2 regions of the Blautia sp. MSK.18.38 genome follow, and region 1 is predicted to be linked to the other one. Evidence: riboswitches for the same ligand, from Rfam matches in the RefSeq annotation. Region 1 holds a riboswitch; the other holds the start of a gene.
The links. Region 1 has a riboswitch for ZMP and ZTP ahead of NE638_RS10180 (IMP cyclohydrolase). Riboswitches for the same ligand answer to the same signal wherever they lie in the genome.
Positions count from the first base shown of each region.

Region 2: it holds a riboswitch for ZMP and ZTP, as region 1 does, so the genes downstream of both, NE638_RS05820 (formate--tetrahydrofolate ligase) here and NE638_RS10180 (IMP cyclohydrolase) in region 1, are expected to answer to the same signal.

Region 1 covers NZ_JANFYP010000014.1:53,061-69,057, reverse strand. The annotation lists gene NE638_RS10240 (fructose-1,6-bisphosphatase) at 1-1,116, shown strand, start outside; gene NE638_RS10235 (hypothetical protein) at 1,177-1,935, shown strand; gene NE638_RS10230 (helix-turn-helix domain-containing protein) at 2,041-2,256, opposite strand; gene NE638_RS10225 (YifB family Mg chelatase-like AAA ATPase) at 2,476-4,011, shown strand; gene dprA (DNA-processing protein DprA) at 4,037-4,924, shown strand; gene topA (type I DNA topoisomerase) at 5,000-7,072, shown strand; gene codY (GTP-sensing pleiotropic transcriptional regulator CodY) at 7,219-8,004, shown strand; gene groES (co-chaperone GroES) at 8,302-8,586, shown strand; gene groL (chaperonin GroEL) at 8,634-10,253, shown strand; gene NE638_RS10195 (DUF6106 family protein) at 10,367-10,870, shown strand; gene guaB (IMP dehydrogenase) at 10,939-12,393, shown strand; gene NE638_RS10185 (peptidoglycan recognition protein family protein) at 12,506-13,222, shown strand; ZMP/ZTP riboswitch at 13,320-13,401, shown strand; gene NE638_RS10180 (IMP cyclohydrolase) at 13,489-14,202, shown strand; gene NE638_RS10175 (phosphoribosylaminoimidazolecarboxamide formyltransferase) at 14,241-15,425, shown strand; tRNA gene NE638_RS10170 (tRNA-Gly) at 15,591-15,663, opposite strand; gene NE638_RS10165 (lysozyme family protein) at 15,830-15,997, opposite strand, start outside.
Region 2 covers NZ_JANFYP010000006.1:124,103-140,099, forward strand. The annotation lists gene NE638_RS05775 (DUF362 domain-containing protein) at 1-147, shown strand, start outside; gene NE638_RS05780 (MFS transporter) at 350-1,612, shown strand; gene NE638_RS05785 (sensor histidine kinase) at 1,630-2,796, opposite strand; gene NE638_RS05790 (response regulator transcription factor) at 2,793-3,470, opposite strand; gene NE638_RS05795 (TlpA family protein disulfide reductase) at 3,676-4,824, shown strand; gene NE638_RS05800 (CD1871A family CXXC motif-containing protein) at 4,852-5,004, shown strand; gene NE638_RS05805 (4Fe-4S binding protein) at 5,012-5,860, shown strand; gene NE638_RS05810 (helix-turn-helix domain-containing protein) at 5,924-6,652, opposite strand; partial or broken gene NE638_RS05815 (sodium-dependent transporter) at 6,874-8,273, shown strand; ZMP/ZTP riboswitch at 8,514-8,595, shown strand; gene NE638_RS05820 (formate--tetrahydrofolate ligase) at 8,669-10,354, shown strand; gene NE638_RS05825 (methylated-DNA--[protein]-cysteine S-methyltransferase) at 10,956-11,489, shown strand; gene NE638_RS05830 (MGMT family protein) at 11,597-11,905, shown strand; gene NE638_RS05835 (hypothetical protein) at 12,051-12,200, shown strand; gene NE638_RS05840 (MarR family winged helix-turn-helix transcriptional regulator) at 12,452-12,904, shown strand; gene NE638_RS05845 (MATE family efflux transporter) at 12,894-14,246, shown strand; gene NE638_RS05850 (putative ABC transporter permease) at 14,383-15,258, shown strand; gene NE638_RS05855 (biotin transporter BioY) at 15,340-15,885, opposite strand; gene bioB (biotin synthase BioB) at 15,987-15,997, opposite strand, start outside.

The sequences.
Region 1 (15,997 bases):
ACTGCTTTTGAGATGAAGGGAGATGCCAATAACTATAGTATTCTGGAAGAAGAGCTTGGACGGAAAATGCACAAGGCTATTGCCATTATCCAGTTTAAGCTGGAGGGTCAGCTGATCCGCCGGCACAAAGAATTCCATATGGAAAAGCGTTGTTTGCTTCATAGGATCGATCCGAAAAAGGGAATGATCACACTTCCGGACGGAAAAGAATATCCGCTGACCGATACATATTTTCCTACTATTGACTGGAAAAAGCCATATGAACTTACTACAGAGGAAAAGGATGTAATGGAACGCTTGGATTCCGCGTTCCGAAACTGCGAGAAACTGCAGAATCATGTCCGGCTTCTTCTGGACAAGGGAGGCCTTTATAAAACTTATAATGGAAATCTTCTGTTCCATGGAAGTATTCCGCTTAATGAGGATGGAAGTCTGAAAGAAGTCCAGATTTATGGAAAAACCTACAAAGGAAAAGAATTGTACGATGTTCTTGAGACTTATGTGCGCCGGGCGTTTTTCTCTGTAAATGAGGATGAAAAGCGTAAAGGCAGGGATATTATGTGGTATATCTGGGCAGCTCCGAATTCACCGCTGTTCGGAAAAGACAAGATGACCACCTTTGAACGTTATTTTATTAAAGATAAGGAAACACATAAAGAAACTAAAAATGCCTACTATCATCTTCTGGAAAATGAGGATGTTGTAGATGATCTGCTCCGTGAATTCGAACTGGATCCGGAAAAAGGTCACATCATCAACGGGCATGTGCCGGTTCACCAGAGTGAGGGAGAGAGTCCTGTAAAATGCAATGGCAAAGTTCTTGTGATCGACGGCGGTTTTTCCAGACCATATCAGAAGGTTACGGGGATTGCCGGCTATACACTGGTTTATAACTCCTACGGGCTGATCCTGTCTGCTCATGAGCCTTTTACTTCTGCGGAAGAAGCGGTAGCCAAGGAGCAGGATATTGTTTCCAACAGGGTGGCAGTTCACTACAATAACAAACGTACTCTGGTCGGTGATACCGATACCGGAACTGCTCTGAAGGAAAGGATCAGTGAGCTGATCCAGCTTCTGGAAGCTTACAGAAAAGGTATCATCAAAGAGAAAAAATAAGCAGAATTGAGAAATACAAGAAGCGTTTCCTGTATGCTATAGTAAACAGAGGTGATGCAGATGAGAAAAAACAAAAAAAGAAAAAAACGGCTGAGAGCGGTTCTGGTCCTGTTGATCATCCTGTTTATTCTGGCAGGACTGGGAGGGATGCTGTATGTTTCCCACAGGGATAAGGTGGAAAAAGAACAACGAAGAGAGGCCGCATTGGCTGCATTGGACAGTATTCCGGAGGTGACAGCAACTCCGGCAGCAACAGCAACACCGGTTCCGACAGCGACACCGACACCGTCATTGACACCGGTCCCGACAATCCTTCCGGCATTTGAACCGGAAAATTATCAGGGAATCTGGTACAGCGAAGACGGGCTGACAACGATCGATATTTATGATATCAGTCTGAAATCTGTTTCCTTTACCTATAAGAGAGTGAATGGAAAAGATCCTTCCATGACCGCAGAAGTAGATGTGACTGCAGAGGTAGCAGGAAATGCCACACAGTTCCGTTTTAAGGATTCCGAAGGGAATAAGGCAAAAGGAGAGTTTGTTTTCGATAAAAGTGGTGAGCTTTATGTGAAGGTAAAAACATATGAACGGGGAGAGGGATCTCTGACCTATCCGAAAACAGAGTCTATTATGACCCGGCAGGAGCCATCCCTGGAAGTATCCGAAAATTCCGAAGAGGATGCTTCCTATAATGAAAGCAACGAAAATTCCTATGAACAGGAATCCTACAGCGAAAGCAGTGAAGATTCTTCTGATGAGAATACAGAAGAATATGAGATTCCCTACGGAGAAGAAGAAACCTATTATACGGAATGATCAAAAAAAATAAAACACGATAAAATAAAGAATCCCCGGATTTTGGCAATCAGGGAATCCCGATACAGGAATTCCCGAAACTGTTCCACATTTCCGGGGATCTCTTTATTTGATCATTTTTTTGCGGTCTGTGCGGCCGACGAGATAATCGATGCTGGTGTCGTAATAATTTGCCAGCCGGATAAGCATTTCGATAGGAATATTACGGGATCCCGTTTCATAATGGGAATAAGAACGCTGACTGATATGAAGAATCTCACTTAATTCTCTCTGGGACAGATCCGCGTCTGTACGTAAATCCTGAATACGCTGAAATTTCATTGTGCTCACCTCTTCTTTCTATTGAAAGTATAAAACAGAACGAAATGCACCCTTGCAAAAGGGAGCAAAATGGACTATACTAAATTTATTATCTTCTAAAATTCAGAAAATGTCTATCTGAAAATTCCCTTGTTTTTAACCAATGCGGATTTCGAATATCCGCCTGACCTGAAAAGACGAAAAGATGGAAGATCGGGATCCGTTTTTTCGCAGAAAGGAATGTATTTGTTTGCGAGTGTTTTATCAGCAGCGATCTACGGAATGGAAGTACGTGAGATCCAGGTTGAGGCAGATGTCAGTGATGGTCTGCCTTCTTTTGCTATGGTAGGATTTCCCTCTGCCCAGGTGAGAGAGGCCCAGGAAAGAGTCCGGACTGCATTTAAGAACAACCGGCTTTGTCTGCCACCAAAAAAAGTAACTGTAAATTTTGCACCTGCCGATATGAAAAAGGAAGGAGCCGGTTTTGATCTGCCTGTGGCGGCTGCAGTACTTGCGGCTGCCGGAATTCTGGAACCGGATCTTCTGGAAGGAGTTATGATCGTAGGAGAGATCAGTCTGAATGGAGAGATCCATGGGGTTGCCGGAGTTTTGCCTCGGGTGATCCGCGCAAGAGAGCTGGGCTTACGCTTTTGCGTTATTCCGGAGGAAAACATCCGGGAGGGGAATCTGGTGAAGGATATGCCGGTGTTTGGAGTAAAAAGTCTGAATGCCATGATCCGATGTCTGAGAGACCCAAACACTTATACAGCTGCGTATCAGGAAAAAGAAAAAACAGAAAACAAACCGGAAATACCAAAGGTTGATTTTGCGGACATCTGCGGGCAGGAAGGAGCCAGGCGGGCGGCAGAGATCGCAGTGAGCGGTTTTCATAATATTCTTTTTATCGGACCGCCAGGATCCGGAAAGACCATGCTGGCAAGACGTCTGCCGACCATTATGCCGGAGATGACATTTGAGGAAAGCCTGGAGATCACCAAGGTATACAGTGTGGCAGGACTTCTCACGGAAAAAGATCCGCTGATCCGGCAGAGGCCTTTTCGAAGTCCGCATCATACCAGTTCCCCTCAGGCTTTGGCAGGTGGCGGCAGGATACCGGGGCCGGGGGAGATCACTCTTGCACACAGAGGTGTTCTTTTTCTGGATGAGATGCCGGAATTTTCCAGAAAAAGCCTGGAGATCCTGCGTCAGCCGCTGGAAGATAAGGAGATCCATCTGTCCAGAGCTGCCGGAACTTATATTTTTCCGGCTAGTTTTATGCTGGCGGCAGCGATGAATCCCTGTCCCTGCGGATTTTACCCGGATATGAACAGATGTCGTTGTACGTCAGGGGAGATCACGCATTATCTTGGAAAGATCAGCCAGCCTCTCCTGGAGCGTATTGATATCTGCACAGAAGTTCCGGCAGTGAGTTTTTCAAAAATGAAAAAGAAAATTGCAGGGGAATCCTCTGCTCAAATAAGAAAGAGGGTGGAAGCAGTACAGGAGATCCAGAGAGAACGTTACAAAAAGGAAAAATTTTGCTTCAATGGGGAGCTTGACGGAAGAAAACTGGAAAAATACTGTGTAATGACGGGAGGGGCAGACAAACTTCTGGAGCAGGCATATGAGCAGTTTCAATTCAGTACCAGAGCATATCATAAGATCCTGAAAACGGCCAGGACCATCGCGGATATGGAATCTTCCGAAAAGATAAAGGAAGAACATATCTGCGAGGCGTTGGCTTACCGGGCATATGATAAGAAATACTGGTCATAAAACAGAAAAAAGGAAGGTATTTTATATGGAAGAAATACAGCAAACAAGGATCCGGTGTGCCCGGAAGGACAGTAGTGTTTATCCGGCAAGACTTCAGGAACTTCCTGGTATGCCAAAACAATTATATTATATTGGAAGATTTCCGGATGATGACAAACCTACAGCTGCAATTGTAGGAGCAAGGCTGTGCAGTCCTTACGGACGGATACAGGCATTTAATTACGGAAAATTCTTAAGCGAACATGGGGTACAGGTGATCAGCGGTATGGCGGCCGGCATTGATGCTGAGGGCCACAAGGGTGCTCTGGAAGGTGGTACCCCGACCTTTGCCGTGCTGGGAAATGGCGTGGACATCTGTTATCCTTCATCCAGCAGAGGTATTTACCGGAGGATCCCCGAAAAAAACGGAGGGATCATCAGCGAATATGAACCAGGTACCAAAGGCAGGGCATATTATTTTCCGGCAAGGAACCGAATCATCAGCGGACTGGCAGATCTGGTGCTTGTGGTGGAAGCAAAAGAAAAGAGCGGATCACTGATCACAGCTGCCTGTGCACTGGAACAGGGGAAGATGGTATACGCCATTCCGGGAGCAGTAAATGATGCGCTGAGCCGAGGCTGTCACAAGCTGATCTACGACGGAGCAGGAATTGCATACTCTCCGGAAATACTTCTGGATGAGTGGGGATTATCTGTGAAAAAAAAGACAAATTTGTCTGAAAAAAGCAAGTTAGGACTTGCAACGGATTTGGATTTGGTGTATAGTTGTCTCGATTTACGACCAAAAAATCTGGATCATATTATCAGAAAAACCGGTTTTTCACCGGGAAAAACAGCCGGGATCCTGGGACAGCTTATTTTGATGGGGCTTGTGAAGGAAACCGGGAGACAGTATTATATCAGACTTGAATAAATGCTTTTTTGCCCGGAGATTTAGCAGGAGTTTTTAAGCCGGACAGGAAGGCAGAATGAGATTAGGAGAGGTAAAATGGCCAAAAATCTGGTGATAGTAGAGTCACCTGCTAAAATGAAGACAGTAAAGAAATTTCTGGGGGCAAATTATACAGTAGAAGCGTCCAACGGTCATGTGAGGGATTTTCCCAAGAGCCAGTTTGGTATTGACGTGGACAATGATTTTGAACCGAAGTATATTACAATACGGGGAAAAGGTGAGCTTCTTGCAAAACTTCGTAAAGAAGCAAAAAAAGCAGATAAGATCTATCTTGCAACTGACCCTGACCGTGAGGGAGAAGCAATTTCCTGGCATCTGATGCAGGCTTTGAAGACAGATACTGCAAAGATGCACAGGATCACATTTAATGAAGTAACAAAAACAGCAGTTAAGGCGTCCATCAAGCAGGCCAGGGAACTGGACATGAATCTAGTAGATGCACAGCAGGCCAGGCGTATGCTGGATCGTATGGTAGGTTATACCATCAGTCCGCTGCTCTGGGCCAAGGTAAAAAGAGGCTTAAGTGCAGGCCGTGTACAGTCTGTGGCACTGCGTATCATCTGTGACAGAGAAGATGAGATCAATGCATTCATTCCTGAAGAATACTGGAGCCTGGAGGGTGAATTTCAGGTAAAGGGTGAGAAGAAACCGTTGACAGCCAAGTTCTATGGAACAGATAAAAAACTTCCGATCAGAAACCGTCAGGAAATGGATGAGATTCTGAAAAGTCTGGAAGACTGTAAATATGAGATCACAGAAGTAAAAAAAGGTGAGAGGATCAAAAACGCTCCCCTTCCGTTTACCACAAGTACTCTGCAGCAGGAAGCTGCCAAGACACTGAATTTTTCTACGCAGAAGACTATGCGCCTGGCACAGCAGTTATATGAAGGTGTGGATGTAAAAGGCAGTGGTACGGTAGGTCTGATCTCCTATCTGCGTACAGATTCCACTCGAATTTCAGAGGAAGCAGATGCAGCAGCAAGAACTTATATTTCTGAGCAGTATGGTTTGGATTATGTTTCTCAGACAGAGAAGGCGATCAAAAACGGACAGAAGATACAGGATGCTCATGAGGCGATCCGTCCTACAGATATTGCGAGGACACCAGTTCTGGTGAAGGAATCTCTGACCAGGGATCAGTTCCGTTTATATCAGCTGATCTGGAGACGTTTTGCGGCGAGCAGAATGGCACCGGCACGTTATGAGACCACGTCTGTCAAGATCGGAGCAGGTGAGTATGTGTTCACGGTTGCAGCATCCAAGGTTGCCTTTGATGGCTTTATGTCTGTGTACACAGAAGAGGGCGATGACAAAAAGGGCAATGTTTTAAGTCAAAGTCTGGAAAAGGGTATGGAGCTGAAGCTGAAAGAACTGAAGCCGGAGCAGCATTTTACACAGCCGCCGGCACATTACACAGAGGCTTCACTTGTAAAGACTATGGAAGAGCTTGGAATCGGACGTCCAAGTACGTATGCGCCGACCATCACAACGATCATCAGCAGACGCTATGTATCCAAGGAACAGAAAAATCTTTACGTCACAGAGCTTGGAGAGGTTGTTAATAATATTATGAAACAGGCTTTTCCAAGTATTGTGGATGTAAACTTTACAGCAACTATGGAGGGGCTTTTGGACTGCGTGGAAGCAGGTACCGTACAGTGGAAAACGGTTGTACGTAACTTCTATCCGGATCTGAAGCATGATGTGGATGAGGCTGAGAAAGAGCTTGAGAAAGTTGATATACAGGATGAGGTTACGGATGTGATCTGTGACAACTGTGGCCGCAACATGGTGATCAAGTACGGTCCTCATGGAAGATTTCTTGCATGCCCCGGATTTCCGGACTGCCGTAATACAAAACCATATTATGAGAAGATCGGTGTTGCATGTCCGAAGTGCGGCGGCGAAATTGTCATGAAAAAAACGAAAAAAGGCAGAAAATATTACGGATGTGAGAATAATCCGGAATGTGATTTTATGTCCTGGCAGAAACCTTCTGCAAAGAAATGTCCGAAATGTGGTAATTATATGCTCGAAAAGGGAAATAAGCTGGTTTGCAGCCAGGAAACCTGCGGATATGTGGAACAAAAACCAAAAGATGAAGATTGATTGAATAAATGCTTTTCTATTAATTTTCAGAAAATCCCGTTAAAAATAAAAAAAATATAAAAATGTCTTGTAAATTTCCAGAATAACGTGTAATATTAGACTAGAAAAACGATTTCTTTCAAGGTACGAAAGTGAAAGGAGGAAAAATGAGCGTTCAGTTGCTAGATAAAACTAGAAAAATCAATAAGCTTCTGCATAACAGCAGCTCAAGCAAGGTAGTGTTTAACGACATTTGCCAGGTGCTCATGGAAACCTTAAGTTCCAATATCCTGGTACTCAGTAAGAAAGGTAAGGTTCTGGGAGTCAGTATCTGCCCGGGTGTGGATGAGATCACAGAGCTGATCGATGACAAAATCGGCGGACATATCGACCCGTTATTGAATGAGAGATTTCTTGGTGTTCTTTCCACAAAGGAGAATGTCAATCTCCAGACACTTGGCTTTGAGCATGTACCCGGAAATTATCAGGGAATCGTGAATCCGATCGATATTGCAGGTGAGAGACTGGGAACGTTATTCATGTACCGCAATGATCATCCCTATGATATTGAGGATATTATCGTCAGCGAGTATGGTACAACAGTTGTTGGCCTGGAAATGATGCGTGCGGTTCATGACGAGAACGCAGAAGAAGACAGAAAACAGCAGATCGTTAAATCGGCATTCAGTACACTGTCCTTCTCAGAACTTGAGGCGATCATCCATATTTTTGATGAGCTGGATGGGGATGAGGGTATCCTGGTTGCCAGCAAGATCGCTGACCGTGTAGGTATCACCAGATCCGTGATCGTAAATGCACTGCGTAAATTCGAGAGTGCAGGTGTGATCGAATCCCGTTCATCCGGTATGAAGGGAACTTACATTAAAGTTCTTAATGAAGTGATCTTTGATGAGCTTGAAGAGATAAAAGCACAGAGAAGCAAGAAGGCATAATGTGATCAGCACTGTCAGATGCTTGATATAAGATAAAGAACGTGACAAAAGAGACTTCCCGCTAGCGTGGGAGTCTCTTTTTTGTCTGTTTCATAAAATCAAAATAAATAATGAAATTAAGAAAACAAGAGAAAACAAGAGTATAAAAGAGATAAAACCAGAATAATATAGAAAAACCATATCTTAAAAGGGTTGCGAAAATATGTGAAATTCACTAATATAGCCATAGTGATTAGCACTCGTATAAAGCGAGTGCTAGCAGACGAAGACGGAACTTATAAAGGAGGAACATAGATCATGAAGTTAGTACCTTTAGGCGACAGAGTAGTATTAAAACAGGTTGAAGCAGAAGAGACAACAGCATCCGGAATTGTGCTTCCGGGACAGGCACAGGAGAAACCACAGCAGGCAGAGGTTATTGCAGTTGGACCTGGCGGAGTTGTAAACGGGAAAGAAGTAAAAATGGAAGTAGAAGTCGGAAATACTGTTATCTATTCCAAATATGCAGGAACAGAAGTAAAGATGGATGGAACGGATTATATTATTGTAAAGCAGGAAGATATCCTGGCAATCATTAAATAATATAAACATCTTATCGTATATCAATATAAATAGGAGGTCATTTTATCATGGCAAAAGAGATCAAATACGGCGCAGAAGCAAGAGCAGCACTTGAAGCTGGTGTAAATAAACTTGCAGATACAGTAAGAGTAACACTTGGACCGAAAGGAAGAAATGTAGTACTTGACAAATCTTTCGGTGCTCCGCTTATCACAAACGATGGTGTTTCCATTGCAAAAGAGATCGAGCTTGAGGACGGATTCGAGAATATGGGTGCTCAGATCATCAAAGAGGTTGCATCCAAGACAAACGATGTAGCTGGTGATGGTACTACAACAGCGACTGTACTTGCACAGGCAATGGTACATGAGGGAATGAAGAACCTGGCAGCAGGAGCGAACCCGATCATCCTCAGAAAAGGAATGAAAAAAGCAACAGATGTTGCAGTAGAAGCAATCAAGAACATGAGCCAGGCAATCAACGGAAAAGCTCAGATCGCTAATGTAGCCGCAATCTCTGCAAGTGATGAGCAGGTTGGACAGTTGGTTGCAGACGCTATGGAGAAGGTTTCCAAGGATGGTGTTATCACTGTTGAGGAGTCCAAGACCATGCATACAGAGCTTGACCTTGTTGAAGGTATGCAGTTTGACCGTGGATATATTTCCGCATACATGTCTACAGATATGGAGAAGATGGAGGCAACTCTTGATGATCCGTATATTCTGATCACAGATAAGAAGATCAGCAACATCCAGGAGATCCTTCCGCTTCTTGAGCAGGTTGTTCAGGCTGGTGCAAAGCTTCTCATTATTGCAGAAGATGTTGAGGGTGAGGCTCTCACAACCCTGATCGTTAACAAACTGAGAGGAACCTTCCAGGTAGTAGCTGTTAAAGCACCTGGCTATGGTGACAGAAGAAAAGAGATGCTTCAGGATATTGCGATCCTGACAGGCGGACAGGTGATCTCTGACGAGCTCGGTCTTGATCTGAAGGAAGCTAAAATGGAGCAGCTCGGACGTGCAAAATCCGTTAAGGTTGCAAAAGAGAATACAGTTATCGTTGACGGCCTTGGCGATAAAGATGCTATCGCAAAACGTGTTGCTCAGATCCGTGCGCAGATCGAGGAGACAAAATCCGAGTTTGATAAAGAAAAACTTCAGGAAAGACTTGCAAAACTGGCAGGCGGCGTAGCTGTTATCCGTGTAGGTGCTGCTACTGAGACAGAGATGAAGGAAGCAAAGCTTCGTCTTGAGGATGCTCTTGCAGCAACAAGAGCAGCTGTTGAGGAAGGTATCATCGCAGGCGGCGGCTCTGCTTATATCCATGCTTCCAAAGAGGTTGCAAAACTTGCAGCAACACTTGAGGGAGATGAGAAGACAGGTGCTTATGTGATCCTGAAAGCCCTTGAGGCTCCGTTGTTCCACATTGCTGCAAACGCAGGACTGGAAGGCGCTGTTATCATCAACAAGGTAAGAGAGTCTGAGGTAGGTACAGGCTTTGATGCTCTGAATGAGAAATATGTAAACATGGTTGAGAATGGAATCCTTGATCCTGCAAAGGTTACAAGAAGTGCACTTCAGAACGCAACAAGTGTTGCATCTACACTTCTTACAACAGAGGCTGTAGTTTCTACGATCAAAGAGGATACTCCTGCTCCGGCACCAAACCCGGGAATGGGAATGATGTAATTTCAAGCAGGCAGGTAAATAATTTACAAAATGAGAGGGCCTGCGTCATGGACGCGGCTCTCTTTTTGTGTTATAATCAAAAGAAATCAGTAAATTACGAAAGGAAGAAGCAAATGAGTGACTTATATTCAGAACTTCTGGTAAAGAAGAAACAGACAGGGAAGGATCTTGCTATAAAATACGGTCTTATTGCACTGACCGTGATCATGGTTCTGGGAGGTCTGGTGCTGAATGCACTTCTTCTGGTTCCGGCTATCGCTCTTGGTGTTGCATGCTATTTTGTAATTCCGAAAACAGACCTGGAATATGAATATCTGTTTGTTAACGGGGAACTGGATATTGATATGATCATGTCCAAGTCAAAGAGGAAAAGAGTAAAATCACTTCAGCTTGCGGAGGCTGATCTTGTGGCACCTCTGAAATCCCACAGAATGGATTATTACAACGGAAATCAGAAGATGAAAACCATAGACTTTTCTTCAGGTATTGAGGATCATAAGCGCTATGCCATGATCGTAAGAGACAGCGGAGAAACCTGCAAGGTGATCCTGGAGCTGGATGATGAACTTGCCAATACCATGAAAAATTCTGCACCGAGTAAAGTTTTTTTGGATTGACATGAATCTTGTTTTTTGTTACACTAGTTCACAAATTTAAAATATCTTACACAAAGGGAGGAAATGCAATGGGTACTATTATTGGTGAAGGCATTACGTTTGATGATGTCCTGCTGGTTCCGGCTTATTCTAAAGTAATTCCGAATCAGGTTGATGTTTCAACGTATTTAACCAAGAAAGTAAAGCTGAATATCCCCATGATGAGTGCGGGAATGGACACAGTTACAGAGCACAGAATGGCAATTGCTATGGCCAGACAGGGTGGTATCGGTATCATTCACAAGAATATGTCCATTGAGGCACAGGCAGAAGAGGTTGACAAAGTTAAACGTTCTGAGAACGGTGTTATCACCGATCCATTTTATCTTTCAGCAGAGCATACACTGAAGGATGCCAATGATCTGATGGCGAAATACCGTATTTCCGGTGTTCCGATCACAGAAGGCAGAAAACTGGTAGGTATTATCACAAACCGTGATCTTAAATTTGAGACAGATTTCAGCAGAAAGATCAAGGAGTGCATGACTTCAGAAGGACTGATCACAGCTAAGGAAGGAATCACACTTGAGGATGCCAAGAAGATCCTTGCGAAATCCCGTAAGGAGAAATTACCCATTGTAGATGATGACTTTAATTTAAAAGGACTCATTACCATCAAGGATATCGAGAAACAGATCAAGTATCCGCTTGCAGCCAAGGATGCACAGGGAAGACTTCTCTGTGGTGCTGCGGTTGGCATCACAGCAAATGTGCTTGCACGTGTTGATGCGCTTGTGAAGGCTAATGTAGATGTGATCGTAATTGATTCTGCACATGGTCATTCAGAAAACATTTTAAAAGCAGTCCGCGAGATCAAGGCAACATATCCGGAGCTTCAGGTAATCGCAGGTAATGTTGCAACAGGCGAAGCTACCAAGGCTCTGATCGAGGCTGGAGTAGATGCAGTCAAAGTTGGTATCGGACCGGGATCTATCTGTACAACACGTGTTGTTGCAGGTATTGGTGTTCCGCAGGTTACTGCAGTTATGGATTGTTATGAAGTGGCTAACAGCTACGGAATCCCGATCATTGCAGACGGCGGTATCAAATATTCCGGAGATATCACCAAGGCCATCGCAGCAGGTGCCAATGTCTGCATGATGGGAAGCATGTTCGCAGGATGCGATGAGAGCCCGGGAACATTCGAACTTTATCAGGGAAGAAAATATAAAGTATATCGTGGAATGGGATCTATCGCAGCTATGGAGAATGGCAGCAAGGATCGTTATTTCCAGGAGAATGCAAAGAAGCTTGTGCCGGAGGGTGTTGAGGGTCGTGTTGCGTATAAAGGACATGTTGAGGATACCGTATTCCAGCTGATCGGTGGTTTAAGATCCGGTATGGGTTACTGTGGAGCAGAGAACATTGAGAAGCTGAAGACAACAGGCAGATTCATCAAGATTTCAGCTGCATCTCTTAAAGAGTCACATCCACATGACATCCACATCACAAAAGAGGCTCCAAACTACAGTGTAGATGAATAATAAAGGAAAAAAAGGTAAGACCGGTAAAAAGTCACCCAGGCCGTCCCATAGCGGGCGGCCTGTTTCCGTAAAGAAAACTTCCTCCGGGTCTTCCAGAAGAAAAAAGAAGTCTTTGAGAAAAAAGAACCCGATCAAGATCCTGCAGAGGATTGTGCTGATATGTATCATTGTGATCGTTGCTTTTGCTGCGTGTGCGTTAGGATACGCATTTTTTGAGATGCGCATGGAACAGAGTAAAATTCAGTCCGGACAGGAAGAAATATCCGGGAATGCCAGCGGAAATGGCGGACCGGAACAATGGCAGGCAGAAGGAGCACCTTTTATTGATGTGGAGCTTCTGACACCGAATTCCTATTCTAGACCACAGATTTCTATCGAACAGGTAAATTATATAGCCATTCATTATACGGCCAATCCGGGATCTACTGCCGTATCCAATCGGAATTATTTTGAAAATCTTGCGACAACGCAGGACAACAAAGTCAGCAGTCATTTTGTGATAGGGTTGGAGGGAGAAGTGGTACAATGTATTCCCACTTCGGAAATATCCTATGCCACAAATTCCAGAAATGTAGATACCATATCCATTGAATGCTGCCATCCGGATGAAACAGGGCAGTTTAATACAGCAACCTATGATTCGGCGGTAAAGCTGACAGCGTGGCTTTGTACACGCTTTGGACTGACTTCGGATCAGGTGATCCGTCATTATGATGTCACAGGTAAAGACTGTCCGAAGTATTACGTGGAAAATCCCGATGCATGGATCCAGATGAAATCAGACATTGCAGCACAGATCCAGACAGATTATGCATTACAGGGGAAATAAAGTGTTATTGTTTATTTTGTGAGCAACAAGAAGTCTGGAAAAATAATTTCTGAAAATAGGGGCTTGAAAATTAAGAAGAAGTATTGTAGTATAACAGCAGAAGCTGCATGACTGGCGGAAAGTAGGATTACCTACAGGGAGTGCAGTGAAGTGAGAAGCCGACCGCCTGGGCAGCCTGATAAGGGGGTGTCCAGGCGGTTTTTTGTTACCGTTCATATCCTGGGATAAGCCCCGGGCCTTACATTAGACAAGGAGGACTGTGAAAAATGACGACATTTTCACTTGAAAAAGAACTGAAAGAAAATTCCTATCCGGGAAGAGGAATTGTGATCGGACGTTCCGCTGACGGGAAACATGCAGTTACTGCATATTTTATTATGGGAAGAAGCGAGAACAGCAGAAACCGTATTTTTGTTGAGGATGGGGAAGGAATCCGTACACAGGCTTTTGATCCATCCAAGCTTACAGACCCGAGCCTGATCATTTATGCACCGGTACGTGTCCTTGGAAATAAGACCATCGTAACAAACGGTGATCAGACAGATACGATCTATGAGGGAATGGACAGACAGCTCACCTTTGAACAGTCTCTCCGCAGCAGAGAGTTTGAGCCGGATGCGCCGAACTATACACCTCGTATTTCAGGCGTTCTTCATGTTGAAAACGGTAAATTCAATTATGCGATGTCTATTTTAAAGAGCAATAACGGAAATCCGGATTCCTGTCTTCGTTATACATTCGCCTATGAGAATGCGGCAGCAGGGCAGGGACGTTTTATCCATACTTATAAATGCGATGGAAATCCACTTCCAAGTTTCGAGGGAGAGCCGAAGCTGGTAGAGATCCCAAACGATATTGATGAGTTTGCGGATCTCCTCTGGAAGAGCCTGAACCAGGATAATAAAGTTTCTCTCTTTGTTCGCTTTATTGACATTGAGACAGGAAATTATGAATCCAGGATCGTAAACAAGAATAAATAAGAAAATAGGGATATCACAGAGAACGGAGGAGCTTTTTCATGAAAGAATTACAGTTAAAATACGGATGTAACCCAAATCAGAAACCATCAAAGATCTATATGGCAGATGGAAGTGAGCTTCCGATCCAGGTACTCTCCGGAAGACCAGGATACATCAACTTCCTGGATGCCTTTAATGGCTGGCAGCTGGTACGTGACCTTAAGAAAGCAACCGGACTTCCGGCAGCAACTTCATTTAAGCATGTATCTCCGGCAGGTGCTTCCATCGGACTTCCGCTGAATGAGACACTGGCAAAGATCTACTGGGTAGATGATATGGACTGGAAGAATTTTTCCCCGCTTGCATGTGCGTATGCAAGAGCAAGAGGTGCAGATCGTATGTCATCATTTGGTGATTTCATTTCTCTTTCTGATGTCTGCGACAAAGATACCGCGATGCTGATCAAGAGAGAGGTTTCTGATGGTGTGATCGCACCTGGATATACAGAGGAGGCTCTTGAAATTCTGAAGCAGAAGAAAAAAGGCAATTACAATGTGATCCAGATCGATGAAAACTATGTTCCGGAACCTTTGGAGCACAAACAGGTATTTGGAGTCACTTTTGAGCAGGGCCGCCAGGAGCTGGCAATTGATGATGCGCTGATCTCCAATATTGTAACAGAGAATAAAGAGCTTACGGAAGAAGCCAAGAGAGATATGAAGGTTTCTCTGATCATCCTGAAATATACACAGTCCAATTCCGTATGCTTTGTTAAGGACGGACAGGCTATCGGCGTTGGTGCAGGACAGCAGTCCCGTGTACATTGTACACGCCTTGCAGGCCAGAAGGCAGATAACTGGTACCTCCGTCAGTGCCCGAAGGTACTGGAGCTTCCGTTTAAAGACACGATCACACGTGCGGAGAGAGATAATGCCATTGATGTTTACATTGGTGAGGAATATATGGATGTCCTTGCAGATGGTGCATGGGAAAAGACATTCACAGAGAAGCCTGAAGTGTTCACAAAAGAAGAGAAGAGAGCATGGCTGGATGGTCTTACCGGCGTGACACTGGGATCCGATGCATTCTTCCCGTTCAGTGATAATATCGAGCGCGCATATAAGAGCGGTGTAAAATATATTGCAGAGCCGGGTGGATCTGTACGTGATGACGCAGTTATCGATACATGTAATAAGTATGGAATGGTGATGGCATTTACAGGAATCCGCCTTTTCCACCACTAAAAGATGCATGCCTTGGCCATGATATGCAGTTGAAATAAAAGATAAAAAATATAAAGTCCCGAATCTGGATTTCTGGAAAAAAGAGATCAGACCCGGGACTTTTTGATCGAAAAAGGATAGTTTTAAAAATAAAAAAAGAACTCTGAAAAACTCAGAGTTCTGAAGAGCGATAGACGGGGCTCGAACCCGCGGTCTCGACCTTGGCAAGGTCGCGCGTTACCAACTACGCCACTATCGCATATGCATTATCGCTTCACGTATTTCCCTCAGCGACAAGACATATATTAGCATAGATTTTATATTCTGTCAAATGTTTTTTGGAATTTTTTTGAAATTATATACAACATATAAAGTTTATTCCAGACATCTGAAATAGAACTTGTATATGACAATATTTCGGTGGTTTATGAGTTATTGTCTAAGTGGTAATAGCGCAAAACATGATCCGGATAGTATTGGTCACCATAGTCCCATGGACCGGCAGGATCATGAAGGGGATCATCTTCATCACGTTGTGTGTTGCCGCTTGCCATCTGAGCAAAGGCCTGAGCACTTTGGGCCGTCCACACAGT
Region 2 (15,997 bases), on a different contig from region 1:
GGAGAGCATCTGGCAGAGCCGGGATGGCACTGTCACCATGACCACTTTAAGGATTCCAATCCGAATATTGAGTGGAAGGCAACTCTGGATCAGGCAGAAAAGATCGGCCTGGGAATCAGGGAATATGAGCTGAAGATAATCAAATAAGCAACAGAAATCATAGAAAATCACGAAAGCACGCCTGTTACATGGCGTGCTTTTTGCGTAAATAAAGAAATATAAAATGAAAAAACGTAATAAGCGGAGCTAATGTGCAGGAAAACGTGCAGATCGTGTGTACAGAAACAGGCTGCATTCTGTGAGCAGAGAATACAGAGCAGGCCTGAAATCTTTTTCAGAGGAGGAAATTATGAAAGGAATACAGAAAAAACAGCGTCTGCTGACTATGATATTCGGAGCTTTCGCGATCTTTTTTACCGGATATCCCCATGTATGGTCTATTTACCAGCCCTATGTGATGGAGCAGGCAGGCTGGAGTCAGGGACAGGCATCCATGTGCTTTTATCTGGCACTGAGCACCTTTGTATTCGGAAATATCGTAGGCGGAAGGATGCAGAACCGCTTTAAGGAAAAGACGATTGTATGGATCGGAGGCGGGACCTTTGCGGCAGGAATCCTGGCATCCGCATTTCTGATCGTTTCCACACCGCTTCCTATGTATCTCTCCTATGGAGTGATGCAGGGATTTGGTCAGGGAATGATCTATACGGTGATTCTGGCAACGGTACAGAGATGGTTCCCGGACCGTACCGGATTTGCTTCCGGCGTTGTGGTAACTGCCAACGGACTTTGCGGATTTTTCCTGGCGCCGCTGAGTCGAAAGCTGCTGGAGGCAGAGGGCGTGCAGAAAACCTTTCTGATCATTGGGGCAGCCATCGCAGTTTCCTGGATCCTGTGCGGCATCTTTTTTCAGGCACCCGATAAGAGTCTGGTGAACGCAGGTGGCTCTGCGGCAAAGTCCGGAACATCGGAGATGAAGCAGTATACATCCGGAGAGATGATGCGTACAATAAATTTTTATCTTCTTCTTGCGACCATGTTCTTTGGACTGATTTCTTATTTTATGGTTTCACCGGTATCCCAGACCTACCAGATCGACCTTGGGATTCCGTCTGCAGTGGCAGTCAGCGCCGTTATGCTTGGATCCATTGTCAATGCGGGAGCAAGACTGGTGCTTCCGACACTTGCAGATAAAGTGGGAAGGATCGTCTGCATCAAAGGAGTGCTGATCGTGGCAGTGATCGCTATGGGAGTTCTCGCTGTATCAAGATCCCTGGCAGTAACGGTTGCTGTTGTTCTGATGTACGGCTGCTACGGCGGCATCATGGGAAGCTTCCCGTCTCTGACAAGCTCTATTTTCGGAATGAAGCACACCGGGGAGAATTACGGATTTGTCATGTTCGGCATTGTATTTGCAACCTTTGGCGCACCGGCGATCTCCGGTCTGGTGAGCAGTAATGGCTATGAGCTGAACGCCCAGGTTGGAATCCCTGCGAAATTATCGGACACCGGGGTTACGGATGAGTATTTTGCGCAGATGACAGAGGATGCCATGAAAAGCGGAAACATTGCGGTAAATCCTCAGAAAACCGTTCATGAGCATATAAAGTAAATGTAATACAAACATGTTCAGACTGGCAGAATAATTGCAATCATGCTGCCTTTTTTGCTGCTTTCCAGTACTTTTACCTGTCCGTTATGCTGTCTGACAATTTCACTGACAAGTGCAAGCCCCAGGCCGGCACCTCCCATAGCACGGCTTCTTGATTTGTCTACACGGAAGAACGGGGTGAAGATTTTTTCCTGATATTCAGGAGGAATGCCGATTCCGGTGTCGGAGACTTCAAGAAAGACGTAATTGACAGAGGTGGATGTATCTGTTATTTCTTCGGAAGGATGGATATTTACGGTTACTTTTCCACCGGAGTGATTGTATTTGATCGCATTTTCCACAAGATTGTACACAGCGCGATACAGCAGCAGATAGCTTCCGGTAATAATGCAGTCCCCTTCCTGTTGGATCAGTTCAACATCCTTCTGTTCCGCTACAGAAGCCAGGTCGCAGAAAACCTCATCCGTCAGTGCTGCCAGAGAGATCCTTTCGGAACGTTCAACAGTCTGTACACCGGTCATATCCAGGAGGATTTCAGCCAGATGGGAAAGTCGCCCGGTCTGTTCCTGGAGCATGGCAAAAATCTCCTGATAATCCTTTAAAGCAGGTGCTTCCCTGCGGGCAAAAACCTCCAGATTTGTCTGGATAACGGCAAGAGGAGTCCTAAGCTCATGGGCTGCATTGGCAGAAAACTGCTTCTGGGCAGTAAATGCCTCATCCAGGCGTGCGAGCATTTTGTTAAATGAAATTGTCAGGCGGGAAATTTCGTCATTGGTAGCAGGAACTTCAAGAGCCTCTGAAAGGTTCTGGACCTCTATTTGGTTTACCTCCTGGCTGAGTCTGCGAAGTGGAAGTAATGCCTGACGGCTGATAAAATAAGTGCAGATGCTGCTGAGAAGGATGATGATCCCTGTTACCATGAGTCCTTTGGTGAGAAAAAGTTTTTTGGTCAGCTGCAGCTGATCGGAAAGCTCCGGAAATAAGACGGAGGGATTCATATTAAAGGTGATGGGAGTAGAATCTGTGTTATCGATCCGTATCATGTAATCTCCCAGATCCTCCATTCCGGCAACTGCAGACTGGCTGATAAAAAAATACATCAGAATGCAGGTGACTGTCATAAGCAGTGCGGTGATCAGTGTCAGACGCCATTGAAGAGAAAGCTTTCCGGTTATTTTTTTCATTGTATATCCTCCGTTAAAATGTAACCCTGGCCGATCTTATTCTGTATTGGATCAAAGCCGAGAGCCGTGCGCAGCTTTTTTCGAAGAGAAGAAATGTGGACACGAATGGAATTGCTGAGACTGTTGACGCTTCCGTCCCAGATATGCTCGATCATTTCTTCTGGGCTTATGATACGGTTCTGATGAAGAAGGAAATATTCCAGAAGAGAACTTTCCTTTCGGGTCAGAGAAAGAGGAAGTCCATCGATACTGGCCTTTCTTGTACGGGTATCAAAGCTGATACGTCCGCATTGCAGACATACATCCTGCTGGATAAATTTCCTTCGTGTCAGACTTCGGATCCGTGCCTCCAGCTCTTCAAAATGAAAAGGCTTTGTGAGATAGTCATTGGCACCGAGATCAAGCCCTTCAACCTTGTCCTGGATCTGTCCTCTGGCAGAGAGGATCAAAACGGGAGTGGAAGTATCGGATTCCCGAAACTGGCGCAGGATTTCCAGACCATCAACGCCTGGAAGGTTCAGATCAAGAAGGATGAGATCATAATTTTCCACCAGACATAATTCCAGTCCTTCATCCCCGTCAAAACATGTGTCCGCTTCATAGCCATCCATGCGAAGTCCCTCCGCAATAGACTGGCAGAGCTGCTTTTCATCTTCGATTATCAATATATGCATAATAAATTCTCCTAAAAAACAGTTGATTTTGCTTTGTTATCTATCATATCATGTATAGCATAAAATTCCTGTAAATTTTTTTATTTCTTAACAGAGATTTTATACAGGGGATGATATAGTAAGGCTACAGAGAGCAAGATTTACATATAAAATATACGTCGGTTCCGGATATGGGCCGGTGATATCAGAAGGGAGAATATAAACAATGAAATTAAGAACACAGAAAATAACAGCACTTATGGCAGCAGCGGTATTAGGAATATCTGCATTTGGAAGCGTACCGGTAACGGCGGCAGAAAGCACGGAAACAGCAGATATCGGAGAGGCAATGGCGGTGGATGGAGAGGCAGTTTCATCAGATCTGGTAGCAGGTACATTTAAGCCTTCCGACGTAACCTGCAAGGCACAGGATTCTTATGAATATCCGTTTCTGGGACTGAAGCTTTCACTTTCGAAGGAGCTGTTAAATCAGATCAAGGATCAGAGCATTGCAATGCTTACTACGGAAGATTTTGAGAATCAGACCAATGCAGTGACATATGCCTATGTAAGCTGGAGCAAAATGACAGAGGAACAGAAAAATGCCGAAATACAGAAGATGGGAACCGGATATGACGACTGGGTGGCAGGTCTGGACAGAATTGGTACAATTGGCGTTTATGACGAAGCTTCACAGAAAAAACTGGATGAGATCACAGGCTGTACAGAGCATAAAGAGCTTGGAAGCAGCAGTGACGGGAAATACAAATATTATCTGAGCACCAACAAAGATGCAGATGAAAAGCTGACAAAGGAGCTGGAAAAGATCAAAACCGACATTACGGAAATGACACCGTATCAGAATATTTCCGTGTTTGAACAGCCACAGGATACCAGCGTCAACCCGGAGGATGTAAAATCTGTAGGAAAATTTGAAACAACAGGAATAGATGGAAAAACATATACAGAAAAAGTATTCAGTGACTATGACCTGACGCTGGTAAATATTTTTACAACCTGGTGCTCACCATGTGTAAAAGAGATTCCGGAACTTCAGGAGCTTTATAAAGAAATGAAAGAGAAAGGCGTCGGAGTAGCAGGCGTGGTGCTTGATACTACAGATGAAAAGGGAAATCAGGACGAGGAGGCAGTAAAAAAAGCAGGCATTCTTCAGGAAAAAACAAAAGCAGAGTATCCGTTCCTGATACCGGATACTACTATGATGAATGGCCGTCTGCAGGGGATTTCCGCATTTCCTGAAACATTTTTTGTTGACAAAGATGGAAACATTGTAGGTGATACCTATACAGGAAGCCATACACTGGACGAATGGAAGGAAATCGTGGAAAAAGAGCTTAAAAACGTTTCAAAGTAAAAGATGATCATTACGGAGAGTGAAAAAATGATTCGGAAAATAACAGCATCCAGGTGGATCGGACCTGCTCTGGCGGTTTTGGGGATTTTACTGATGATACTGGGAATCTGCAGGGGCGAGGTGTCTGTAGTTTTTACAAAAGCGATCAACATCTGTATGGAGTGTATTGGCATTGGATAATAAGAAGATGAAAATAAATGAATGGCCGCGGCATGGGATCCAGGCATTGTGGGCGGCCCTTACAAACAGTCACATATCAGGGTTTGTGACTGGAAAGATCTATACCGGAAAACTGAAAAATGTCTGTGTTCCGGGGCTGAACTGTTATTCCTGCCCCGGGGCAAGAGGGGCCTGCCCTATTGGTTCCCTTCAGGCTGTGATCGGAAGCTGGAACTTCAAGATGGCATATTATGTAGCTGGATTTCTGATCTTTGTAGGAGCGTTGCTTGGAAGACTGGTGTGCGGATTTCTCTGCCCCTTTGGACTGATCCAGGATCTGTTGAACAAGATTCCTTTTCCAAAGAAGATCCGGACATTTCGGGGAGATAAGCTTCTGCGAAAACTGAAATATGTGATCTTTCTTGTATTTGTGATCATACTTCCCATGTTTGTAGTAGATATCATGGGCCAGGGAGCACCATATTTCTGCAAGCTGATCTGCCCGGCAGGAACACTGGAAGGAGGTATCCCTCTGGTGCTGCTGAACAAATCCATGCGAAGTGCAGTAGGCTGGCTGTACATGTGGAAAAATACAATCCTGGTGATCACTATTATCTTATCAATTATGATATACCGGCCATTCTGTAAGTATATCTGCCCGTTGGGAGCTTTTTATTCGGTATTTAATAAAGTTTCCGTTTTTCGTTACAGAGTAGATAAAGAAAAATGTGTTCACTGCGGAAAATGCAGAAATATATGCCAGATGGAGGTCGATCCGACGGAAAATCCCAACAGTGCAGAGTGCATCCGATGTGGAAGATGTAAAAAGATATGTCCGACACAGGCAATCCGGTGTGGGTTTGCAGGCAAACCCTGATACAGAAAAATACGAAAACGGTACAGCTTATAAAATATAAGGTGTACCGTTTTTTGCAGAAAACTACTTTTCCATATTATCTATCAGTAACATATTCAGCTGTTCCCAGCGCTTCAGATCTTTTTTTGTAAAAAGCAGCTGGTGGCGGAACGCTTCGGTAAGCTCCTGTGGTTTTAAAGTGATCACACATTTGAATGCGCAGGGCATCAGATCCGCACTGGAAATCCCACACAAAAGTCCTGTTGTAAAATCTCGAAGCTCCAGAGGATTAAAAATGTACAGGAGATCTTCTTCCAGTGGGTTATACTGATTTACAAAGGAAAAACGGATCAGCATATCACTGTAAAGAACTTTTCCGGTGTAAAAAATCTCACTGCTTCTTCCGTTGGCAGAAACAGAACAGATCGTTAAGGTTGCTTCGTATTTTCCAGATTCGCCTTTTTTTTCATAAATATCGATGACGCCATCCTTTGTACGCTGATAGCGTCCATCGTAAAAGTAAAAATATAGCCGCTGTGCCTGAAAAAATGGGCTTTTTTGTCCTTTTCCCGGTGCATTGGACGGTTTACTGGCTGTTTCAGGAAGACCAGTGGTAAGCTGGGACATAGATACCTGGAGAATCTGGCTGATCTCATATAAAGTTTCGATATCAACGGAGATATCTCCATTTTCATATTTGCATACGGTAGCTCGACTTTTATGGATGGCATCTGCCAAATCCTGCAGAGTCATCTTTCCGGCTTTTCGGTATTTTCTTATTTGTTCACCTACATAACAGGTAAAATTACTCATTTTGTTTCCTCATACTATCTATTTTTCTTATTAATTTTTATTGTATACGATTATATCGGAAAAACCGGTATTTTGTAAAGTAGTAAGAAACTTTTTTGAAATAAAATTTCGTAAAAAGAAACTTCTGCCATTTGCACTTATCTTTATTTAAGGTAAGATATGGCTGTTAGGCTGAAGGTTTCAGCCTATATCAAATATATATTTGAAGAGGGGAAATTGAAATGAAAGAAAAAGGAAGTAGCTTTTCCGGCTCAATAGGCTTTGTCCTGGCGGCAGCCGGAAGTGCAGTAGGAGTTGGAAATATCTGGAGATTTCCATATCTCTGTGCCAAAGATGGCGGAGGACTTTTCCTGCTGGTTTATCTGGTACTGGTACTGACTTTTGGATTTGTACTGTTGACAACGGATGTAGCACTTGGGAGAAAGACAAAGAAAAATGCATTGAGGGCTTTTGAATCTCTTGATCCAAAGTGGAAATTTTTAGGACATTTAACGTTTATGGTTCCGGCATTGATCATGACCTATTATTCTGTTATCGGTGGATGGATCGTAAAATATTTTTTTACTTATATTATTTCTGATGGGAAAGATGCGGCTTCAGATGTATACTTTACATCATTTATTACATCAGATATTGCACCCGTTGTATTTATGCTGATCTTTCTGGCACTGACTGCCTGGATCGTATTTCGTGGTGTGGAAAAGGGAATCGAAAAGTTTTCCAGGATCATTATGCCGGGGCTGATTCTTCTGATTGTGATCATTGCGATTTTTTCACTGACACTGTCCCATACTGATACGGATGGAACTGTCCGCACCGGTATGCAGGGGCTGGCTGTTTATCTCAAACCGGATTTTCATGGACTGACGGTAAAACGTTTCCTGGAGATCCTTCTGGATGCGATGAGCCAGTTATTCTTTTCCTTAAGTGTATCTATGGGAATCATGATCACTTATGGTTCTTATGTGAAAAATGAAGTTAATTTAAATAAAGCAACAAATCAGATTGAGATCTTTGATACCGGCGTTGCATTTCTTGCAGGAATGATGATCATACCGGCTGTTTTTGTATTTCTCGGAAAGGATGGAATGGCTTCCGGCCCAAGTCTGATATTTATCTCACTGCCAAAGGTTTTTGATGCCATGGGAGTATTTGGCCGTCCGGTGGCAATTGCATTTTTCCTGATGATGGGATTTGCGGCACTGACTTCCTGCGTGTCTGTCATGGAGACACTGGTTGCAAACTGCATGGAACTCTATCACAAACCCCGTAAAAAATGTGTGGTGCTGTCGGAATCTATTCTCTTGTTACAGCAGTGCTGATCTGCCTTGGTTATAACAAACTGTATTTTGAACTTAAACTGCCAAATGGTTCCGTTGGACAGCTGCTGGATGTGATGGATTATATCAGCAACAGTTTTCTGATGCCGTTTATCTCACTTTTGACAAGTATTCTGATCGGCTGGGTGATCGGCCCTGACTGGATCATAGGAGAAGTGGAACGAAATGGGGAACACTTCAAACGGGCAGGGTTATATCGCTTTATGATCCGTTATGTAGTGCCGGTTGTAATGCTGATATTATTCCTGGTATCTACAGGATTTGCAGATTTGATTTCATAAGTGTGGTAATATGTTTATGGCGTCTGGACAGTCGCATTAACGGATGACCAGTACAAGATACGATTAAATAACAGAGGATTTGATGAAAAAAGATATGTACGAATGTTGGAGAGAAAACTAATACATAGAACGGAAATGATTCAGAAAATTAGACTTAACTCACTTTAAAAGTGAAAAAATAATTTGATAATTTCTTGACAAGTACTAATAAATATGTTAGTATTCAATCATCAAATTAATAAAGTCTTCGGTGACTGACGGAGTTGTGGGATAACCACGAGGGAGCCGGAGATTCGATGAGTCGACCGTCTGGGCAGTATTTGAAAAACTTCAGATACTGCTCTTTTTTATGGGATAAAAGATGCAGACGGTTGCAGCGGAGAAAGGAGAACATTATGGGATTTAAAAGTGACATCGAGATTGCACAGGAGTGCACAATGGAGCCAATTACCAAGATTGCAGAGAAAGCAGGTATTGATGACAAATATCTGGAGCAGTATGGTAAATACAAAGCAAAGATCGACTATAATCTTCTGAAAGAAACAGACAAAAAAGACGGAAAGCTGATCCTGGTAACAGCCATCAACCCGACACCGGCAGGTGAGGGAAAAACTACGACAACCGTAGGTCTTGCAGATGGAATGCAGAGACTTGGAAAAAATGTTATGGTAGCTCTTCGTGAGCCATCCCTGGGACCGGTATTTGGTGTCAAAGGTGGTGCGGCAGGCGGCGGCTATGCACAGGTAGTTCCGATGGAGGATATCAACCTTCATTTTACCGGTGATTTCCATGCAATCGGTGCGGCAAACAACCTTCTTGCAGCAATGATCGACAACCATATTTTCCAGGGTAATGAACTGAACATCGACCCGAGAAAGATCACCTGGAGACGATGCGTGGACATGAACGACCGTCAGCTTCGTAATGTAGTAGACGGACTTGGCGGAAGAACAAACGGTATGCCGCGTGAAGACGGATATGACATCACTGTAGCATCTGAGATTATGGCAGTTCTCTGTCTGGCAAGTGATATCAAAGATCTGAAAGAGAGACTTTCCAGAATCATCATCGGATATACTTACGGTAAGGTTGCTGAGCAGAAACCGGTAACAGCAGGAGACCTCCACGCAGAGGGTGCTATGACAGCACTTCTGAAGGATGCCCTGAAACCAAACCTTGTTCAGACACTGGAGCATGTTCCGGCGATCGTTCATGGCGGACCATTCGCAAATATCGCTCACGGATGTAACTCCGTAACCGCTACAAAGATGGCTATGAAGCTTGCTGATTATGCCATCACAGAGGCTGGATTCGGTGCTGATCTTGGAGCTGAGAAATTCCTGGATATCAAGTGCCGTATGGCAGGTCTTACACCAAGTGCCGTTGTTATCGTAGCAACCGTACGTGCTCTGAAATATAATGGTGGCGTTGCAAAAGCAGATCTTAACAATGAGAACCTTGAGGCTCTTGAAAAGGGTATCCCGAACCTTCTGAAGCATGTAAGCAATATCAAAAATGTATACAAGCTTCCATGTGTGGTAGCTATTAACGCATTCCCGACCGATACCAAGGCAGAGCTTGATTTTGTGGAAGCAAAATGCAAGGAGCTTGGCGTAAACGTAGCACTTTCCGAGGTATGGGCAAAAGGTGGCGAAGGCGGAATCAAGCTTGCTGAGGAAGTGATCCGTCTTGTTGAAGAGCCGAATGATTTCACATATGCTTATGAACTGGAAGGCTCCATCGAGGACAAACTGAACCAGATCGTACAGAAGGTTTATGGTGGAAAGAAAGTGGTTCTTACAGCAAATGCCCAGAAGCAGGCGAAACAGCTGGAGGCACTTGGATTTGGCAACTGCCCGATCTGTGTGGCTAAGACCCAGTACAGCTTAACAGACGACCAGACAAAGCTTGGTGCTCCGACAGATTTCGAGGTAACAGTAAGAAATCTTAAGATTTCCGCAGGTGCAGGATTTATTGTTGCACTGACAGGTGAGATCATGACCATGCCAGGTCTTCCGAAAGTACCGGCAGCAACCAAGATCGACGTAGACGAGAGCGGTAAGATCACAGGACTGTTCTAATATAAAGATTTTTTGAGGGGAATTCAGATAGAAAGCGGTAGAGCCTGCAAAAATAGAGGTTCTGCCGCTTTTTCTTATATTGTTGTCTATTGCTCATGGCGGCGGTCCAGCCATTTACAGATGTAGTGGCCAACAATGTTCCCGGCCAGAAGGGTAAAGAACAAAGCAACATATTTCTGCATGGTGTTCACCTCTTTCATTCAGGATTGTATCTGCATTATATCATATTTCGAATGAAAATAATTGACTTTTTGCGGTGAATGGACTATGATGTGTGTAGCTAAAGAAAGTAATTATGCTTATCATGGGCAAAGCAAAACCCCCGGAAGTGGTCGAGACTTCCGGGGGTTTTTGTTTCGTTTATGTAAGGTGGTTTAATCCTTTCAGCTGGAGGTTCGGCAGCAACAGCATTATAGCATGTTCAGAACAAAAATGGTATAATATTATAAATTGTCAAGAATGTCAGCAATCTCCTGCTGCTTGTTGGGATAAAACTCACAATGTAGAGGAAAGTGCAGAGGGGACGCGCATGTGACATTTGCGTTAATTAAGAGGAATCCTATAGAAAAAATTGTAGAGATAAATGAATGTGGGGGGAAATATGGTATACACATGCAAATATAAATCGCTAATCGGAGATATTTTACTTGCCGCAGATGAAATCGGACTTACCGGTTTGTGGTTTGAAGGACAGAAATATTTTGCAAATACACTTCCCAAAGACCATATCCAACAGGAGACGGAAATTCTCACAGAAGCAAAAAAATGGCTGGATGTATATTTCTCCGGTGAAGAACCGAACTTTACTCCACTACTTCATCCGAACGGTTCAACATTCAGAAAGGCAGTGTGGCAAATTTTACTGGAGATTCCCTACGGACAGACGATCACATATGGAGAAATTGCGCGCAGAATTGCAGTGATGAAAAACACTTCCCATATGTCCGCCCAGGCAGTAGGCGGTGCGGTTGGACATAATGAAATTTCCATTATCATTCCCTGCCATCGAGTTGTAGGAACAAATGGAAGCTTGACGGGCTATGCCGGAGGAATTGACAAAAAAATTTCACTTCTTAAGCTGGAACATACAGATATGAGCCGTTTGTTTATTCCAAAGAAAGGAACTGCACTGTAAAACTCAGGCTGAGAGGACGGTCTGGTGCAGGCGTCCACGAAAAGACAGATATTTTATTTATGAAAGCATGCTATGAAAATTGCCAGCAGGATTGCGGAGGAAAGATCATGGGAAAAATACTGGACGAGGATATGATTTACGAGATACTGTCCGTAGTGGAAGAAATACCGGAAGGAAAAGTGGCCTCCTACGGGCAGATCGCACGGCTGATCGGGCGGGATAAAAATTCACGTCTTGTAGGAAAAGTCTTAGGTATGGCAGAATTTTACGGGAAGTATCCCTGCCACAGAGTTGTGAACCATGCAGGGCGTACTGCACCAGGCTGGAGAGAGCAGAAGATGCTTCTGGAAGACGAGGGTGTGGAGTTTAAGGCAAATGGATGTGTAGATATGAAGCAGTATCAGTGGGAGGAGTAGTGTTTTATGAATTGTAGAAATATGATGCAGATCCCGGAGCTTACAGAAGTTCTGAAGCTGAAAGCAGGGGAAAACGGTCTGGAGTAGTCTGTACGATGGGGCTATTTTGCAGACTGCCTGCAGTGCATCGAAAGTGAATACAGGATTGAATAACTATATCCATGGAGGAGAATTCGTAGTTCTGACAAATCCCAGTGTCACCGACGACAGCCGGAAACTCGTGCTGGAGGAAAAGGACAGAAACGCCGCAGAGCAGCTGTCTTCCTCTATTCTGGATGCAGAACATTTAAGCTGAGAGCGTGTGATGGCACAGGCCAGATATCTGAACCTTGCACCGCTTACCATGACCGATGAGCAGATGGAGAAAGGACTTGAGATCTTTGAAGCTTCTCTGAAAGAGGCATTAGAAGCATAGATTAATAGAAAGTTACTCTGTAATAGAAAGCTACTCTGTAACAGAAAAATAAAACATGCTTGACAAACCATAAATTCCTCATATAATTATCAATGGTAATTAACTAAGATAATTATATGAGGAGTTTTTTTATGACAAATGAAAAGATCAAGCGGATGTTTGATGCGTTTTATCAGGCAAAGCGGATCCGGGATATGCTTCCGCCACTGCCCCAGGGGGTGATGCCATCCTACATACAGTATCTGGATGTGATCCATTCTCTGCAGAGAGAAAAAAAGGATATCCGGCTCTCTGATATCAGTGATGCCATGAACCTTCCGCGTCCGGGTGTTACCAGAACAGTGAAAGAAATGGAGGCAAAGGGATATCTTCAGAAGCTTATGTCTCCGGATGACGGGCGCGTTACTTACATTTCCATAACAGAAAAAGGAGAGAGGCTTTCCAGGAAGTATGATCAGGATTATTTCAGCAGTCTGGCGCCCTATCTTTCAGAGATTTCCGAAGAAGAAGCAGACAATATGATCCGGACCATCGGGAAATTTTATCAGATCATGTGTGACAGGAGGGAACATTATGACAAATGATAAGGCAGATTTTACCCAGGGAAATATCCTGAAAAAGCTGGTTGCATTTATGATGCCGGTACTCGGTGCGCTGATCCTGCAGGCTGCCTATGGTGCGGTCGATCTTCTTGTAGTTGGAAGATTCGGTTCCACATCCGGACTGTCAGCGGTTTCCACCGGAAGTCAGGTACTGAATCTGGTTACCTTTGTAGTGATCCAGTTTGCTATGGGTATCACAGTTCTGATCGCACGTTATCTTGGAGAAAAAAGACCGGAGCAGATCAGCTCCGTTATCGGTGGGGCTGCGATCGTCTTTACCATGATCTCTATCGTGCTGTTTATTGTTATGGTAGGCTTTGCACATCCGATCTCCATGCTGATGCAGGCACCGGAAGAAGCGGTAGCACTGACTGCATCTTATGTACGGATCTGTGGCAGCGGAATTTTCTTTATTGTCGCGTATAACCTACTGTCTGCTATTTTCCGCGGCCTTGGTGACAGTAAATCTCCGCTGCTGTTTGTGCTGGTGGCATGTATTGTAAATGTGATCGGAGACCTGGTACTGGTAGCCGGCTTACATATGGATGCAGCAGGAGCAGCTATTGCTACGGTTTCTGCTCAGGCCTTAAGTGTTGTATTTGCAGTAGTTCTGCTGATAAAGAAGAAGCTTCCGTTTACCATTACAAAAAAAGATTTCCGGCTGAATCCTCAGTGCAGACGTTTTCTTAAGATCGGACTGCCGCTGGCACTTCAGGAATTCCTGACCCAGATTTCATTCCTGGCCTTGTGCGCATTTGTCAATCGCCTGGGTCTGGAAGCATCCTCCGGTTACGGAGTTGCATGTAAGATCGTAAACTTTGCCATGCTGGTTCCAAGCTCCCTAATGCAGTCCATGGCCTCCTTTGTTTCACAGAACGTAGGAGCAGGAAAGCCGAAACGTGCGAGAAAATCCATGCTTACGGGAATTGGAGTTGGCCTGTCTGTGGGATGCCTGGTATTTATCCTGATCCTGCTGAAGGGTGATGTACTGGCAGGATTCTTCTCCACAGATGCCGGCGTTATCCAAAAGGGCTTTGATTATCTGAAGGGGTTTGCTCCGGAGACACTGGTAACGGCTGTTCTGTTCAGTATGATAGGCTATTTCAATGGAAACAACCAGACCATCTGGGTTATGGTCCAGGGCCTGGTACAGACGCTTCTGGTACGACTTCCAATGGCGTACTTTATGAGTATCCAGCCGGATGCCAGCCTGACAAAGATCGGTCTTGCAGCACCGGTATCTACCACAGTGGGAATCATTCTGAACATCGGATTCTTTCTGTACTTTACCCGTGTGAAAAAAGAAATTGTTTCGGAAGAATGACCGGATAAAGGGATGTAAATGAGAGGGGTGATATGATATAATCAGAATCACCCCGGCAGAGGTGATGGTACTGACCCCTGAAATAGCTGCCGGAATCTTGACAGCTGTAAAGGAGGAGTACAGGATGATTTGCGGGATGACGTATTTTCAGATATGTCTGTATTTTTTGTTTTATTCTTTTGGAGGATGGGTCGTTGAAGTTATCTTCCATGCAGTAACCTTAGGAAAGGTTATAAACCGGGGATTTCTCAACGGTCCGGTATGCCCGGTGTACGGATTTGGTGTACTTTCCGTGTTTGCATTGCTTAATACGCTTCAGAGCGGCGGACATCAGATGAGTGAGGGAATGATCTTTCTGTTTGGAATCGTTCTTGCAACTGCGGTAGAGCTGGTTGCCGGATGGCTTCTGGATGTATGCTTTCATGCAAGATGGTGGGATTATTCCAATAAGCCGCTGAATTTTCACGGCTATATCTGTCTTGAGTTTTCCCTGATATGGGGACTTGCCATTGTGATGGTCGTAAAGGTTTTTCAGAAGTATGTGGAGCGTCAGGCTTCTCATACACCTTCCACACTGGAATGGGTTGTTATGGCAATTCTGTATGCGGTGTATCTGGCTGATCTTATTGTAACAGTGGCGGTGATCCGCGGACTGAACAAGAAGCTTACCCGACTGGATAAGGTACGTGCGGATCTGCGGATCGTGAGTGATAAGCTCAGTGATACTCTGGCAACAACTACCATTGATACAGCACAGAAGGTGGGAGAGGGAAAGGTTCAGGTTGCTCTTGCTAAGGCAGAGCTCAGAGATGCGACTGTGGCTCAGAGAGAAAAATCTGCCGAAATGCTTCGGATGAAGAAAGCGGAGCTTCAGGCACAGTTTGATGAGCTGTCAAGCTCTATCACAAACCATACGGTATTCGGCCAGGGAAGAATCATTAAGGCTTTCCCGGAGATGAAGCACAGAGATTATTTTGAACTGATCCAGGAACTGAAGAAAAAACTCAGATAAGAAAAATGAAACGCGATAAAGAGGCAGCAGGAAATTTCCAACATTTCCTGCTGCCTTTTTTGGGAGTATCAGAGTTTCAGCTTATCGGATTCGTTTCTTTATCATTGGTCCGATGATCATGGCGATGATCATTTTTATGAGATCTGCCGGGATAAACGGAATTACACAGATTCCAAGAGCTGCTTTGAAAGTGGAATCTGCAACGATGCAGAACCATACAGTTCCGAAAAGATAGCATACAATTGTTCCTGCGATCATACCAACGAGCTGGATCAGAGGCTTATGGCAGTTGTCAATTACCAGTCCGGCAATAACAGCCATAACGATAAAGCCGATGATGTATCCGCCTGTAGGACCGGCCAGCTTTGCAGGGCCGCCGGTAAATCCGGAAAATACCGGAAGACCTACAAGTCCAAGCAGAAGATAGATCAGATAGCTGATGGTTCCTTTTTTCCATCCGAGAAGATACAGGGACAGATAGATGGCAAGATTGGTAAATGAGATCGGAACCGGACCGATCGGAATGGACAGCGGCGCAAGAATACAGGTGACAGCTGCCATAAGAGCGGTCATGGTGATCTCGTAGGTTTTTGTACGTGGTGCAGAGACAGTATTTGTCTGATTCATATTGAAAGAGCCTCCTTTGAAAAAGGTAATATATTTACTGGTTTGGGTAAGCAATGAAATGCTGTAAGTGTGTATGACAGGTCATATGTACAGAAGGATGCTTACGCAGATT